Linked DNA regions of Thiosulfativibrio zosterae. The protein of the gene in region 2 interacts with the protein of the main gene of each other region in a pairwise test. Links are inferred from orthologs where the notes say so. Each region holds a gene or a part of one and is shown on either strand. Other genes may lie near its edges.

What was found.
Region 1: the proteins of ung (region 2) and ndk interact in binary tests that used the Escherichia coli proteins (3 or more experiments, as listed by UniProt). The link is inferred for Thiosulfativibrio zosterae from one-to-one orthologs.

What each region holds. Positions count from the first base shown.
Region 1 is NZ_AP021888.1:855,976-862,837, reverse strand. The notes cover bases 1,999-4,708. They hold ndk (nucleoside-diphosphate kinase), read right to left. Parts: upstream 3,710-4,708; coding sequence 3,287-3,709; downstream 1,999-3,286. Other genes in these bases: THMIRH_RS03660 (Rrf2 family transcriptional regulator), read right to left, coding at 4,246-4,674; THMIRH_RS03665 (HesB/IscA family protein), read right to left, coding at 3,856-4,182; rlmN (dual-specificity RNA methyltransferase RlmN), read right to left, coding at 2,159-3,274; THMIRH_RS03680 (helix-turn-helix domain-containing protein), read right to left, coding at 1,999-2,124. In the rest of the region: THMIRH_RS03690 (YfgM family protein), read right to left, coding at 1-343; hisS (histidine--tRNA ligase), read right to left, coding at 384-1,631; more of THMIRH_RS03680, read right to left, coding at 1,723-1,998; cysE (serine O-acetyltransferase), read right to left, coding at 4,764-5,549; THMIRH_RS03650 (RNA methyltransferase), read right to left, coding at 5,542-6,327; THMIRH_RS03645 (inositol monophosphatase family protein), read left to right, coding at 6,399-6,862. UniProt on the Escherichia coli protein: Major role in the synthesis of nucleoside triphosphates other than ATP. The ATP gamma phosphate is transferred to the NDP beta phosphate via a ping-pong mechanism, using a phosphorylated active-site intermediate.
Region 2 is NZ_AP021888.1:2,173,222-2,180,270, reverse strand. Bases 2,027-4,923 are described here. They hold ung (uracil-DNA glycosylase), read right to left. Parts: upstream 3,870-4,923; coding sequence 3,183-3,869; downstream 2,027-3,182. Other genes in these bases: parE (DNA topoisomerase IV subunit B), read left to right, coding at 4,605-4,923; pdxH (pyridoxamine 5'-phosphate oxidase), read right to left, coding at 3,878-4,549; THMIRH_RS10085 (methyl-accepting chemotaxis protein), read right to left, coding at 2,027-2,992. Also shown: THMIRH_RS10095 (OmpA/MotB family protein), read left to right, coding at 1-545; THMIRH_RS10090 (OmpA/MotB family protein), read left to right, coding at 542-1,213; more of THMIRH_RS10085, read right to left, coding at 1,220-2,026; more of parE, read left to right, coding at 4,924-6,488; THMIRH_RS10065 (PilZ domain-containing protein), read right to left, coding at 6,496-6,855; THMIRH_RS10060 (PilZ domain-containing protein), read right to left, coding at 6,863-7,049. UniProt on the Escherichia coli protein: Excises uracil residues from the DNA which can arise as a result of misincorporation of dUMP residues by DNA polymerase or due to deamination of cytosine.

The DNA.
Region 1 (6,862 bases), 1.3 Mb from region 2 along the record:
AGTCTAATTGCTCCACTGCTTTATCCATCTCTTGCTTGTCAGCATAAAATTTGGCCAATAGCAAAGCGGTGCCTGTCGCATAAGGGCTGTCTGGCTGCTCTTCCATCAGCTTCAAACCATCGCGCGCCACATCCCCAAATTGACCTTGTTCCATCTTAATTTGCAACACTTCAAAAGTACTTGAGGCCATAACGGCTTTAGACAAGGTTTGATTTTGCCAATAATTCCAACCTGCCCAAGCAATTGAAATAGCCAAAAGGCCTGACAATAACGAAGTGCCGTTTGCTTTCCACCAGTCTTTTAACGCTTGGACTTGTTCATCATCAGATTCATAACGACTCATTGCTTATTCCTTACACTTTATTTTTTATTTTTTGTTGATTTTAAATTTCTGAAAATTCTTGGGCCAAAGTTTCGACAAGGGCATCCCATGCAACCACTTTTTGCGCTTGATCAGTTCGCAAGGGTTTAACAACAATAGTTTGTTGCGTCACTTCATCATCACCTAACACCAGTGCAAACGAGGCGCCTGATTTATCGGCCTTTTTAAACTGACTCTTAAAACTCCCGCCCCCGCAATTCATTTGAATGCGTAATTCCGGAAAGGCATCTCGCAGACTTTCTGCCAAAACCATACCCGGTCTTTGAACCTGTTCACCCACTAACACCATATAAATGTCTTGGGCACTGGTTTCAGGAACAACACCTTGATCAATCAGTAAAGCCATCAAGCGCTCTATACCCATTGCAAACCCAACGGCTGGGGTTGGCTTGCCGCCAATTTGCTCAACCAAACCATCGTAGCGCCCACCCGCACAGACCGTTCCTTGTGCGCCGAGTTCCGTGGTAACCCATTCAAAAACCGTACGATTATAGTAGTCTAAACCCCTAACCAAGTTAGGGTTCACGACATAATCAATACCTAAATCTTCTAAATGATTCTTTAAATGCTCAAAGTGCTCAATAGACTCTGCATCTAAATGCTCAAGCAACTTTGGCGCATTGGCCACCAGCGTTTTTAAGTCTGGATTTTTAGTGTCCAAAATTCTTAAAGGGTTTGTCGTTAAACGACGCAAGCTGTCTTCGTCCAACTCTGCACGGTGAGCCTCAAAGTAAGCAACCAGAATATCTCGGTAAGCGGCACGCGACTCTTGAGAGCCCAGTGAATTAATTTGCAACTCAAGATTTTCTAAGCCTAATTTTTCCCAAAGGCGTGCAGACAAAGCAATCAACTCGGCATCCGCATCCACCGAAGCCAGCCCAAAAACTTCAACACCAAACTGGTTAAACTGGCGATAACGCCCTTTTTGAGGTCTTTCGTAACGGAACATCGGCCCCATATAAAACAGCTTTTGGATCTGGTTATGAGCCAAGCCGTTTTCAATCACGGCTCGAACACACCCTGCGGTTCCTTCTGGGCGCAGCGTCAAGCTGTCATTATTACGATCATTAAAAGTGTACATCTCTTTTTCGACAATATCGGTGACTTCCCCAATACTGCGACAAAATAATTCTGTTTTTTCGACAATCGGCAAACGAATAGATTGAAAACCATACTGCTGTAAAACGGCCTGTGCCGTTTCGGTTACAAAATCAAATGCGATTGCTTGTTGACCATGAATATCATTCATGCCGCGAATGGCTGATATTTGTGCCACCTGACTTCCTTTATGATAATTTTATCGCTCAGCTGAGCGTTTAACGCCTACCGTTTATCAGAAACTAAATCCCTGACAAAAGGCTGTAAATAATTAAAACCGCTATCACACCTATTAGCAGACTCAATAGGATTTTGGTGTTAGTCAACTTCATCAATTGAGAAGGCTGTTGACCAATGGTTTTTAAGCTGGATTCCAACTCGGGTTGACCTTGCAAATCAGCCTCATAAGGCTGCAGAGAAACCTCTAAGAGTTCTGCATAATTTCTTAAGTAGCCTCTTTGAAACGGTGTTAGCACGGTTAAATTCAGCGGCTCATTTTCAAACGCGGCTAAATGACGCTCTGCCACCTTTAGGGTTTCAGACACCTGAACCAATGAAAGCTTTTTTTGTAAGCGCGCTTTTTTTAAAGCCTCACTTAACCCACTAGACTCGATGCTTTCTGAAGATTCAATGCGTTCTGTCATAGTGTTTTTTTCCTTTTTTGGTGAAACAATCAGCTTAAAGCTTTTCTGCGGTTCTTTTGGTTCTGTCTTTGACCTTGCCAGCCAACTGTCCACAAGCGGCATCAATGTCATCGCCGCGGGTTTTTCTGACGGTACAATTTAACCCTGCCTGCATCAAAACATCTTGAAAGCGGTGAATGGCATTATTAGATGAACGCTGATATTGCGTGTTTGGAAAAGGATTAAACGGAATCAAATTCACTTTACAGGGCAAATCACCTAACAAAGCCACTAACTCATGCGCATGCTCTAAGCGATCATTAACCTGATCTAACATGACATATTCAACGGTCACGTGCTTTTTGCTATGGCCATCAGCAACATAATCATGCAAAGCGGGCATTAATTGCTCTAATGGATACTTCTGATTAATTGGGACCAAAATATCGCGCAGTGCATTATTGGGTGCATGTAATGAGATGGCCAAACTGACATCTAACTCTTCTTTAATCATGCCAATCGCAGGTACAACCCCTGAGGTACTGATGGTGACACGGCGTTTGGACAAACCATAAGCATTGTCATCCATCAAGATTCTGGCGCTTGGAAATGTATGGGTAACATTCAAAAGAGGTTCACCCATGCCCATAAAGACCACATTTGAAATAATGCGCTCTTCTTTGGGCTTACAACCTAAGGCTTTGTTTGCGACCCACATTTGCGCGATGATTTCCCAGTTTTCTAGGTTGCGGTTAAACCCCTGCTGACCCGTTGAGCAAAAAGTACACTCCAGAGCACAACCAACTTGAGAAGAAATACACAAAGTACCACGAGATTTTTCGGGGATAAAAACCGCTTCGACACAATTATGATTATCAACTTCTAGTAACCACTTTATCGTGCCATCTGCGGAACGCTGCTCTTCAATCAACTTTGGGGTGCGTATCACAGCTTTTTGCTGAAGTTTTTCTCTAAGCGCCTTACTTAAATTGCTCATTTCCTCAAAATCGCTCACGCCAAACTGATGAATCCACTTCATGACTTGGGTGGCACGAAAAGGTTTCTCTCCAATTTTGGTGAAAAACGCTTCCAAGGCTTGTCTATCCATACCGAGCAGGTCGACTTTATTTTCAAAAGTGACCGAACCTAGTGAAACTTCAGCAATACTCAACGCACAACAACCTTATCTTAAACACAATTCAGTTTGACTGAAAAAATAGCTGATTTCACGCGCCGCACTGGCTGGAGAATCTGAACCATGCACCGAATTCTCACGCATATTCAGCGCAAAATCTTTACGAATGGTTCCCATATCGGCTTTCTCTGGATTGGTTGCACCCATGATTTGACGATTTAAAGCGATAGCATTTTCTCCGGCCAAAACCTGAACCACTATCGGACCCGAAATCATATAAGCCACCAAAGGCTCGTAAAAATCTCTGCCTTTATGCTCAGCATAAAAACCTTCGGCTTGCGCTTGAGTTAATTGCAACATTTTGGAGGCAACCACTTTAAGACCTTGGGCTTCAAATCTACTGATAATTTGACCTGTCAAATTACGGCTAACCGCATCTGGCTTAATTATAGAAAAGGTGGTTTCTAACACGAGAACTCCCAAGAATTTTAAAAAACGCTATTTTAACAAGCTAACCAATAAATTGCAGAAAAACCACTCAAGTAAAATCTCAACGGCTAAAAACAAAAAAGCCCTGACTCTAGCAGGGCTCTTTTACCGGCAACAAGGTGTGTCAATTAAACCGTAAAGGATTCACCACAGCCGCAGCTGTCTTTGACATTGGGGTTATTAAATTCAAACCCTTCATTCAACAAACTCTCTTTGACATAATCGAGTTCCATACCATTCACATTAGTTAAGCTTTTTTTGTCAACCACCACCTTGACACCGAAGCTCTCAAACACTTCATCATCTTCAGTGACTTCATCCGCGTAATCCACAACATAAGAGAAACCCGCACAACCACTGACTTTGGTACTCAATTTTAACCCTAAACCATGCCCTCTTTTGCTGAGCATGGTGCGAACGCGTTGCGCCGCAGATTCTGTTAAGGTAACCGACATATTACTTCCTAGTTTTATTTAACTTTTTCAATTTTAAATTAAGCATATTCCAAAATGGAAGTCTTAGGCAAACTTTATTTCTTTAACTTTAGAACGCTTATCTATCAATTGCTGTAGAGAAATATGCTCTAAAAAGCCATCAATCATGTCGCTTAAATCCGACCATAGCTCATGAGATAAACACTCCACACCACCTTGACAGTTTTGCTTACCTTTACATTTTCGAGAATCCATATTCTCGTTCATGGCCGTGATAATTTGGCTGACACTGATTTGTGAAGCGTCACGACTTAAGCGATAACCGCCCCCAGGGCCGCGCGCGCTCAGCACTAAATCAGACTTTTTAAGCTTGGCAAAAATTTGCTCTAAGTAAGACAATGAAATATCCTGGCGCTCCGAAATCATGGAAAGCGTAATCGGACCAGAGGCTTGGTTTAACGCAATATCCAACATGGCAGTCACTGCATAACGCCCTTTAGAGGTGAGCTTCATAAAAACATCCTTAAATTCCTAGGTTTTGAGTCAGGATTATACAATAACCCAGCAAATCACTCAAGATTTATCCGCCTAGGAATATGTTTTTAATCCTTACTATGAAGATGCGCCGCTTGCTTAGGATCTTCTGGCTCCAGAACCGCTTCTTGCAAACTTGGCATCTCCATATCAACCGCATGCCCACCCAATCGCTTAACTTCTTTATTCAAGGCATCCAACTTTTCGTCTTGCACCTGAATATGATCTAGCAAACTGTAAATCGCTTTTTCAATCGGATCTTCCATATCAGGACTGATACCATAGGCATCAAACCCCATTTTTTCCGCCATTTTTTGGCGACGCTTTTCTTTTTCAGTGCGTTCTCTATCGACCACACGCCCCGGAATCCCAACCACGGTATGCCCTTCAGAGATGGACTTTAAAACCACCGCATTAGAACCCACCCGGACATTATCCCCAATCTCAATCGGCCCCAGTACTTTAGCCCCAGCGCCCACCACAACCCCATTACCCAGTGTGGGGTGACGCTTACCTTCCTTCCAACTGGTTCCACCTAAGGTTACGCCGTGATATAAAGTGCAGTCGTCACCAATCTCTGCCGTCTCACCAATCACCACGCCCATGCCATGGTCAATAAAAAAACGATTGCCAATTTTGGCGGCTGGATGAATTTCTATGCCCGTAAACCAGCGCGCAAACCCTGACAGCCAGCGGGCTAACCACTTCCAGTTTTTATGCCACAAAAAATGCGTCATGCGATAAAACAACATAGCGTGCAAACCCGGATAAGTGGTCAACACTTCAAATTTATTTCGCGCCGCAGGGTCTCGCTCAAAAACGCAATTAATATCCGACTTAATTCTTTCAAACATCTTTGGATTCCAATAAAGATTTTAATTTTTGGGCTTGGCGCTGCGCTGCCGTTAAAATGCCCCGCAAAATATCCAATTCCCGCACATCCAGTTGTGCGCGATTAAATAAACGGCGCATACGGCGCATAAAACGGGTGTTTTTAGCGGTTTCTAAAAAGGCTATATCAATTAACCCTTGCTGCAAATGCTGGTAAAACCCTTCCAGTTGCTCTGCCGTGGCCAAATCATGCTTATAGCCCTTTAATTCCGCTTCATTTTTAAGATTAGCCGCCATTAAAAACTCATAAGCAAATACCTGTACCGCCGCGGCAATATTCAGTGAAGAATAATGCGGATTCGAAGGAATGTGTGCCAAATAATGACATTTATCCATTTCTAAGTTACTTAATCCCGAATCTTCTCGGCCAAACAAAATGGCAATTTGCCCATCTTGTGCATCGGTAATTTGCATCGCCATTGCCGCCGTTTCGCGAACATCCATTTGTGGCCAAGACACTTTGCGCAAACGCGCACTCGCACCCACCACCACCTGACAGCCGGCAACCGCCTCTTCTAAGGTTGCAAAAACTTGAGCGCTATTAAGCACATCTGCCGCACTCGATGCCCTTGCTGAGGCTACTTGACTGGGATATTCTTTGGGATTAACCAACACTAATTGACTCAAACCCATATTTTTCATGGCACGCGCCACCGCACCAATATTGCCTGGGTGAGAGGTTTCTATCAGCACAATTTTTATTTTTGCTAAATTAGGATGCGTTGTGTAATCTTCAGTCATGCTTTTCCGCTATAATTATAGAAATGTACAATTCGTAATCTTTAACATTTTAACAGAGAACCCAAAACCCTATGCATCCCATTTTAAATGTCGCCGTTATGGCCGCCAAAGACGCGGGTGAGTTTATCGCCAACCAACTACAAAACCTTGACCAACTCACCATTGAGAAAAAAGGTCGCAGTGATTATGTCAGCGAAGTCGATAAACACGCCGAACGCATTATTATGGACACCATTAAAAAGTTCTACCCCAAGCACAATATCTTGGCAGAAGAATCTGGTGCACAGCAAAACAACTCTGATTTTGAATGGATTATCGACCCTCTAGATGGTACGACCAACTTTTTGCATGGCTTCCCACACTTTTCAGTGTCGATTGCGGTCCGTGAAAAAGGCAAGTTAATGCACGGCGTGGTTTACGACCCGATTCGTGACGAACTATTCAGTGCCAGCCGCGGCGCCGGTGCCCGCATGAATAACTACCGCATTCGTGTTAGCGATCAAAAAAACCTAGAAGATTCCTTATTGGCCACCGG
Region 2 (7,049 bases):
AACTGGTCCACTTTCTCTATAAAACAGTTCTAGAAGAGCAAAAAACCATGCCCTGGTTAGCGGTGGAGAATACCTTGTCTAAAGGGGTTAAGCTATCCTTTGATCCAAGCTTATTTAAAGAGGCTTCTTTGTTTGAGTCCGCCAGAGCCAAACTCAATCCTCGATTTGTGCCTTATATGTCTGAAGTTGCAACCCTGATTAAACATATAGAGCTTGAATCTTTTCCAACCCGCCACGCTAAACTGGTTAAACAAATTGAAGCGAGCGGTTATGAATTTGTCATTACCATTCGGGTAGAAGGGCATACGGATTCTCAACCCTTGGCAAAAACCGCTTTTTTTACCAATAACATAGAATTAAGTACCTATCGAGCCTATGCGGTCATGGATTTATTACGCATTTACACCGGCTTGCCTAAGCACTTTTTTGCGATTGCGGGTTATGGCAGTTTTTATCCCTTGGTGGAAGATACAACGGATGCGCTGAATCGCCGTGTTGAAATCTATTTGGTGCCACAGGTTTTGGCGAAGCGAAGTGCGTCATGAGCCAATCTACCGATAGAGCCAAGTCAGTCTGGTTGCTTACTTTTGGGGATGTAGTGACGCTTTTAATCACCTTTTTTATTTTGATGATTGTTCTGAACAAAGGCGAGATTTCTAGGGTTCAAAAGTTTACAGATTTGCAATTGGATGGTTCTTATGCGCAGTTGCTCAAAGAAACCAGCGAGGAAAGTTTTTTAAAGGTAGAGCGAAACTCTAATGGTATTTTAATCTTAATTGCAGATGATCAAGCCTTTGAAAAAGGCGGGTTAACGCCTTCAGTGCAGTTACAAAATCAATTGAAGCAATTGGGTAAGGCACTGAGTGATTTAAGTATTTTTAAATTAGATTTGGGTATTTTGCCCAGAGAAGTCCGCAAGCATGTATCCCAAGAAAATTTGCAGTGGCGCGCGGAAGTCAACATTGCAGGACACACCGACAATGATCCGATTAATCCTTTTTCTGGCTTAAGAAACAATTGGTTTTTAAGTACTTTGCGTGCAGAGCAGGTGATGCGACTATTGTATGAATCCAGTACTTTGGATAAAGAATTGTTTGGGGTGGCGGGTTATGGCGAATATCGTCCATTGGTAGACAATGATTCGCCAGAAGGCAAGGCCAAAAATCGCCGTATTGAGATTTTAATTACGGCGACTTTCGAAAAGACTCGCTAGCCTAATTTAAGCTGCTTGAGCAAGTAGGGCTTTTACTTTAAAGCGTGACACTTCGCCTAATAACTTGACTGACTGGTCTTTAAGGTTGTTAGAGTTATCAGTGGTTTCTGTCACTAAGATGCTGTTTTGTTGGATGCCATCGTCTAGTTCATTAATGGCATTATTGAGTTCTCTAATACCAGATGCCTGTTCGGATGTGCTGGTAGAAATTTCGGTCATGATTTCATTCACCGTGTGAATACTTTGGTTAATGCGTTCAAATGCCTCATTCGTGTTATTGAGTTGCAATGCGCCTTGATTCACTTGATGAACGACTTGGTCTATTAAATGACGAATATCCTGTGCCGCATCGGATGATTTGCTGGCAAGATTACGCACTTCTCCCGCCACTACGGCAAAGCCTCTGCCATGTTCACCGGCTCTGGCCGCTTCAACAGCAGCATTCAATGCCAATAAGTTGGTTTGAAAGGCAATGCTATCAATGAGTCCAACAATGTCACTGATGCGCACACTGGAAGATTGAATTTTATCCATAGAGGCAACCGATAGATTCATCACTTCTCTGCCTTGAAGCGTTAAAGAAAGTGCCTCTTGGGTTAAGTGATTTGCTTTGAGTGCATGGTCTGCCGCTTGCTCTACGCTACTGGTCATTTGCTCAATGGCACTGGCAGTTGATTCAATCGAGGCGGCTTGATTTTGAGTGCGATGTGCTAGGGCAAGATTACCCTCTGAGATAAATTCAATACCGCTGGACACCAAATTTGCGGTTTCTAACACGGTTTGCATTGCATGATTGAGTTGCTCGGTGCTGTGGTTTAAGTTGTTGCGTAAGGTTGCCATTTCGCCTTTACAGGCCGTTTGAATTTGATAGGTTAAATTCCCTTTGGCAAGATTGCCTATCGCACCATTCAAGGCATCGATACCCACACATAAAGCGTCTAAAGCATGGTTAATATAGTCTTTTAAATCTGCCAATTGTCCATTTGCTTTGGCATCGATACGGTGACGATAGTCAGCGACAGAAACTTGTTTCATGACTTGGTTAGTTTGCACAATAATCGTTTCAATTGAGGACATAGCAAAATCAATTTTATGTTTAATGTCGCCTTTTACCTCTGGGTTTAAGCGCGCAGAAAAATCGCCCGCAGCAATGGCATTGGCGATATCCTCTAAAGAGTGCATGGTGGTAGCAACGCTCTGAATAGAAGCATTAACATTATTTTTAAGGGTTAATAAATCACCACCGACCTGAACATTGATGGTCTGGTCAAACTCTCCCTTGGCCACCTTTTCTAATCCTGCATTGGTTTGGTCAAATATCGATTTTAAGTTTTGAGTGAGTTGATTGAAATTAGCAATGGCCTGACCAACTTCATCTTGATAGCGTATGGGCAGGCTTCTTGAAAAATCATTAGAAGTGGATACTTCGGTAATGCCTTTTTGTAAGCATTTTAAGGGGCGTACAATTTTTCCGATTAAGGTAGCGTACATCAGTGCAAAGAAAGCACCCACCGCCATTAACACTGCCACGATGAATATTAAGGTCAGTTGTTTAATCTGAGCCAAATAGCCAGTCATTTCTTGTAGCTTAAGGTCTTGCTGTAACTGATTTTGTGCCAGGTAGTTTTGCCAGAAAACTTCTATCGATTCGACTTGAGAATGAATAATGAGAAAGGCGCTGGTAAAAAAGATACCTGCCATAATCATCATCGATAACAAAAGTATGCTGAGCGTTTTAATGGAGGCTTTACTCCACAATCCATGCTTTTCAGTGTTCATAGTGGTCGCTCCTAATCAGGATGTTACTTGTTTTAAAGTGAGGAAAACTAATAGTTCTTTTTATTTAAATTTCAACTAAAAATTCTTTAGATAGTCTTTTAGTGCTTATAATACCGAAAAACTACGCAGATGTGATTGTGTTTTTTTATCTATAAATGAAGTTAATTTATAGCTGAAAAAGCGTAGAGATTTATGGGATTTGCCAATGGATAGGTTGTAACCCATGGCTTGTCAGATATTGATTGGTTTTTGAGAAAGGCTTGCTGCCAAAGAACCCTCTGTAGGCGGATAAGGGAGAAGGATGAACACTTTCAATCACATAGTGGCGTTGGCGGTCAATAATCGCGCCTTTTTTTTGTGCATAACTCCCCCAAAGGATAAACACTAAATGATCTTTGTGGTTATTTAACTGTCGAATGATGGCATCGGTAAATGTTTCCCAACCGTGATTTTGGTGGGCATTGGCTTTACCGGCTTCAACCGTGAGTACAGCATTGAGTAATAAAACCCCTTGTTCTGCCCAGGATTGTAAATATCCTGAATGTTGATTGTTAACTCCGCAATCGTCTAGCAGTTCTTTATTAATATTCAGTAATGATTTTGGAAGAGGTTTTACATCAGGTAACACTGAAAAGCACAAACCATGCGCATGCCCTGGGGTTGGGTAAGGGTCTTGTCCAATAATCACAACTTTGACGGCTTCAAAAGGGGTCGAGTTGAGGGCTTTAAACCAAAGCGAGCTGTGAGGTAATATCAGCTTTTTTTGGGCTTTTTCACTTTGTAAAAAACCTTTCAATTGCTGCATATAGGGCTGATTAAACTCATCCCCAATTTGCGCCAACCAACTTTCACTCAGTTGTATGTTATTTTCTGTCATAGACTCAATTAAGGGGCTAAGCGTGAAATTAACCAGTGTTCAGCATGGCCCGAGGCCAGGTTATTTTTAGCGGCTTTTTGATACACAAAACGGTCATCCATTTGATGGGCGCGTCTTTGCAAAAACTCAAACAGGTGTGGCTTTAAACAGTAGCCTCCCCAGGTGTCAGGGCAATGCAGCTTTGACCCTTGTTGTTCGGCTTGAGTCAGCAGAAAGTTTAGTTCAATGGTTTTGCGTCCAGGCACAGGTTCGCTTTGATGGCTTGAGAGCAATGCGAGTTGGGTTTCAAATGGCTGAGAAGTGAAAAAAGATTGTGATTCTTCTGGTGAAATTTTTTCAACAATCCCTTCAATGCGAACTTGGCGCTTGAGTTGCGGCCAATAAAATAATATTGATGCTTTGGGGTTGTGAACTAAATCTTGTGCTTTGGGGCTGTTGTAATGGGTGAAAAAAACAAAACCCTTGTCGTCCAGTGTTTTTAAATTCAACATTCGATTATGCGGTTGCCCTTGAGCATCTGTGGTCGCTAAACACATAGCGGTGGGTTCAAAAACGCCTTCATGCCAAGCCTTATCCATCCATTTTTTGAATTGATTAAAGGGGTCTAAATGAAGATCTTCGTGATTAAGAACCCTTTCGAGGGGGTCTGAGGGAACTGACTGCAAGTCTATGTTTGGCATTATCCAGGCTCTCTGCTACTATATCGAACAATATTATTCTACAGGAGTTTTGCTGGTGAGTGACACTTATAACGCCTCGGAAATTGAAGTTTTAACCGGGCTTGACCCAGTGCGTAAACGCCCTGGGATGTACACAGACACTACGCGCCCCAATCATTTGGCTCAAGAAGTCATTGATAACAGTGTGGATGAAGCCCTTGCTGGTCATGCGAATGAGATTACCGTTACCCATTTTGCGGATGGCTCCATGCAGGTGGAAGACAATGGCCGGGGTATGCCTGTAGATATTCATCCCGAACAGGGTATTCCCGGTGTTGAGGTCATTTTGACCAAGTTACATGCCGGCGGAAAGTTTTCTAATAAAGCCTATCAATTCTCAGGCGGTCTGCACGGGGTTGGGGTTTCGGTGGTCAATGCTTTGTCTAAACGCATTGAAATTCAAATCAAGCGGGAAGGTGCAATCCATCAAATTGCCTTTGAAAACGGTGAAGTGGTCGAACCTTTAGAAATCATTGGTAAAGTTGGCAAAAAAAATACCGGCACTAAACTGCGTTTTTGGCCAGACCCTAAGTTTTTCGACTCTCCCAAATACGCCCTCAAACGCCTGACTCATTTATTGCGTGCCAAAGCTGTTTTGAGCCCCGGTTTAAAAGTCACTTTTATTGACGAAGTGTCGAATGAAACCGAAGTTTGGCAATATGATGACGGCTTGCGTGATTATTTAAATCAAGCACTCGATGGCATCGAGCGCGTGCCTTTAGAAGGTTTTGTGGGTGAGGCTGCTGGCGAAAATGAAGCGGTTGCTTGGGCAATTACTTGGCTGGCAGAACCCGCAGAAACTGTGCTAGAGAGTTATGTCAACTTAATCCCAACCCCACAAGGCGGCACGCATGTTAATGGCTTGCGTTCTGGGGCGACAGATGCGATTCGTGAGTTTTGTGAGTTTCAAAATTTATTGCCGCGAGGGGTAAAGCTGACGCCTGAAGATGTTTGGCAAAATGTTGCTTTTGTGTTGTCCGCTAAAATGCGCGACCCCCAATTTGCAGGGCAAATTAAAGAACGCTTGTCATCGCGCGAATGTGTGCCTTTTATTTCGGGGGTGGTGAAAGACGCGCTGAGTTTATGGCTGAATCAAAATACCGAAGTGGCTACCAAAATTGCTGAAATTGTGATCGAAAATGCCAATAGCCGCAATAAAAAAGCCAAAAAGGTCACGCGTAAAAAAATTACATCAGGCCCTGCATTACCCGGCAAATTGGCAGATTGTACGGAATCGAATCTCGCCTTAACCGAACTGTTTTTGGTAGAGGGAGATTCAGCGGGTGGTTCGGCTAAACAGGCCAGAGATAAGCGTTTTCAGGCGATTATGCCGTTACGCGGTAAAATTTTAAATACCTGGGAAGTCGATGTGACTGAAGTCTTAGCCTCTTCTGAAATTCACGATATCAGCGTGGCGATTGGGGTTGACCCGGGCTCAGAAGACATCAGCGGTTTGCGTTATGGCAAGATTTGTATTTTGGCAGATGCTGACTCGGATGGTGCGCATATTGCCACCTTAATTTGCGCGCTGTTTGTTAGGCATTTCCCAGCTTTGGTAGAGCAGGGGCATATTTATGTTGCCATGCCACCTCTATATCGTATCGATGTGGGCAAACGCGTGTTTTATGCCTTAGATGAAGCTGAGCGCCAAGGGATTTTAGATCGCATTGTGGCTGAAAAACTTCCTGGAAAAGTGCAGGCCACACGCTTCAAAGGTTTGGGTGAGATGAACCCCTTGCAATTGCGCGAAACCACCATGATGCCAGAAACCCGTCGTTTAATTCAGCTGTCATTACACAAAGAAACCAGTGAATTGGTCATGGATATGTTGTTGGCCAAAAAGCGTTCTGGGGATCGTAAAATGTGGTTAGAAGAAAAAGGCGATTTGGCGGAGGTGTAGGTTTAATTTATTCGCCAGCGGGTTTGAAATGATGCAAGCCTTGTTTGTGGAGTCGTTTTTTGTATTCTATAAAGTCCTCAAGAATGCGTTTTTCACGCGGCGTGAGGATTTCAAAATCAATGCCCAAGTAATATCCGTTTGAGATATTGTGGATGTGTGTCACTAACCCATAGAGTGATAAGTTTTGAAAATATTCTAGGGCTGGGATTTCAAAAGCCACTTGTAGGCGAGTGCCTAATTTGGCTTTCACAGGGCTTTCCACGCCAACGCCTTCAATTGAAAGCTCTTTTAATTGGCCATCAACCGTGACGGTTTCCCCGATGAGTTTCGCCTTGCGATCCATCGGGTAGCTAACAGCTTTGGTCATGCGTTTATTAATCTCTCATGCTGTGATGATTGCTGATAAATTCACGAATTGCAGACTCGTAAGAAGGGTTGATGGTGTCAAAGACTATCCCCACCAAATATTGCTGTCTAACCTTGTTGCTGTGCACCACTTTGCCAGATATTTCGAATGGCGAGTGAATGGCATGGGTGGGGAGCGTGAATTTTAGTTTTACA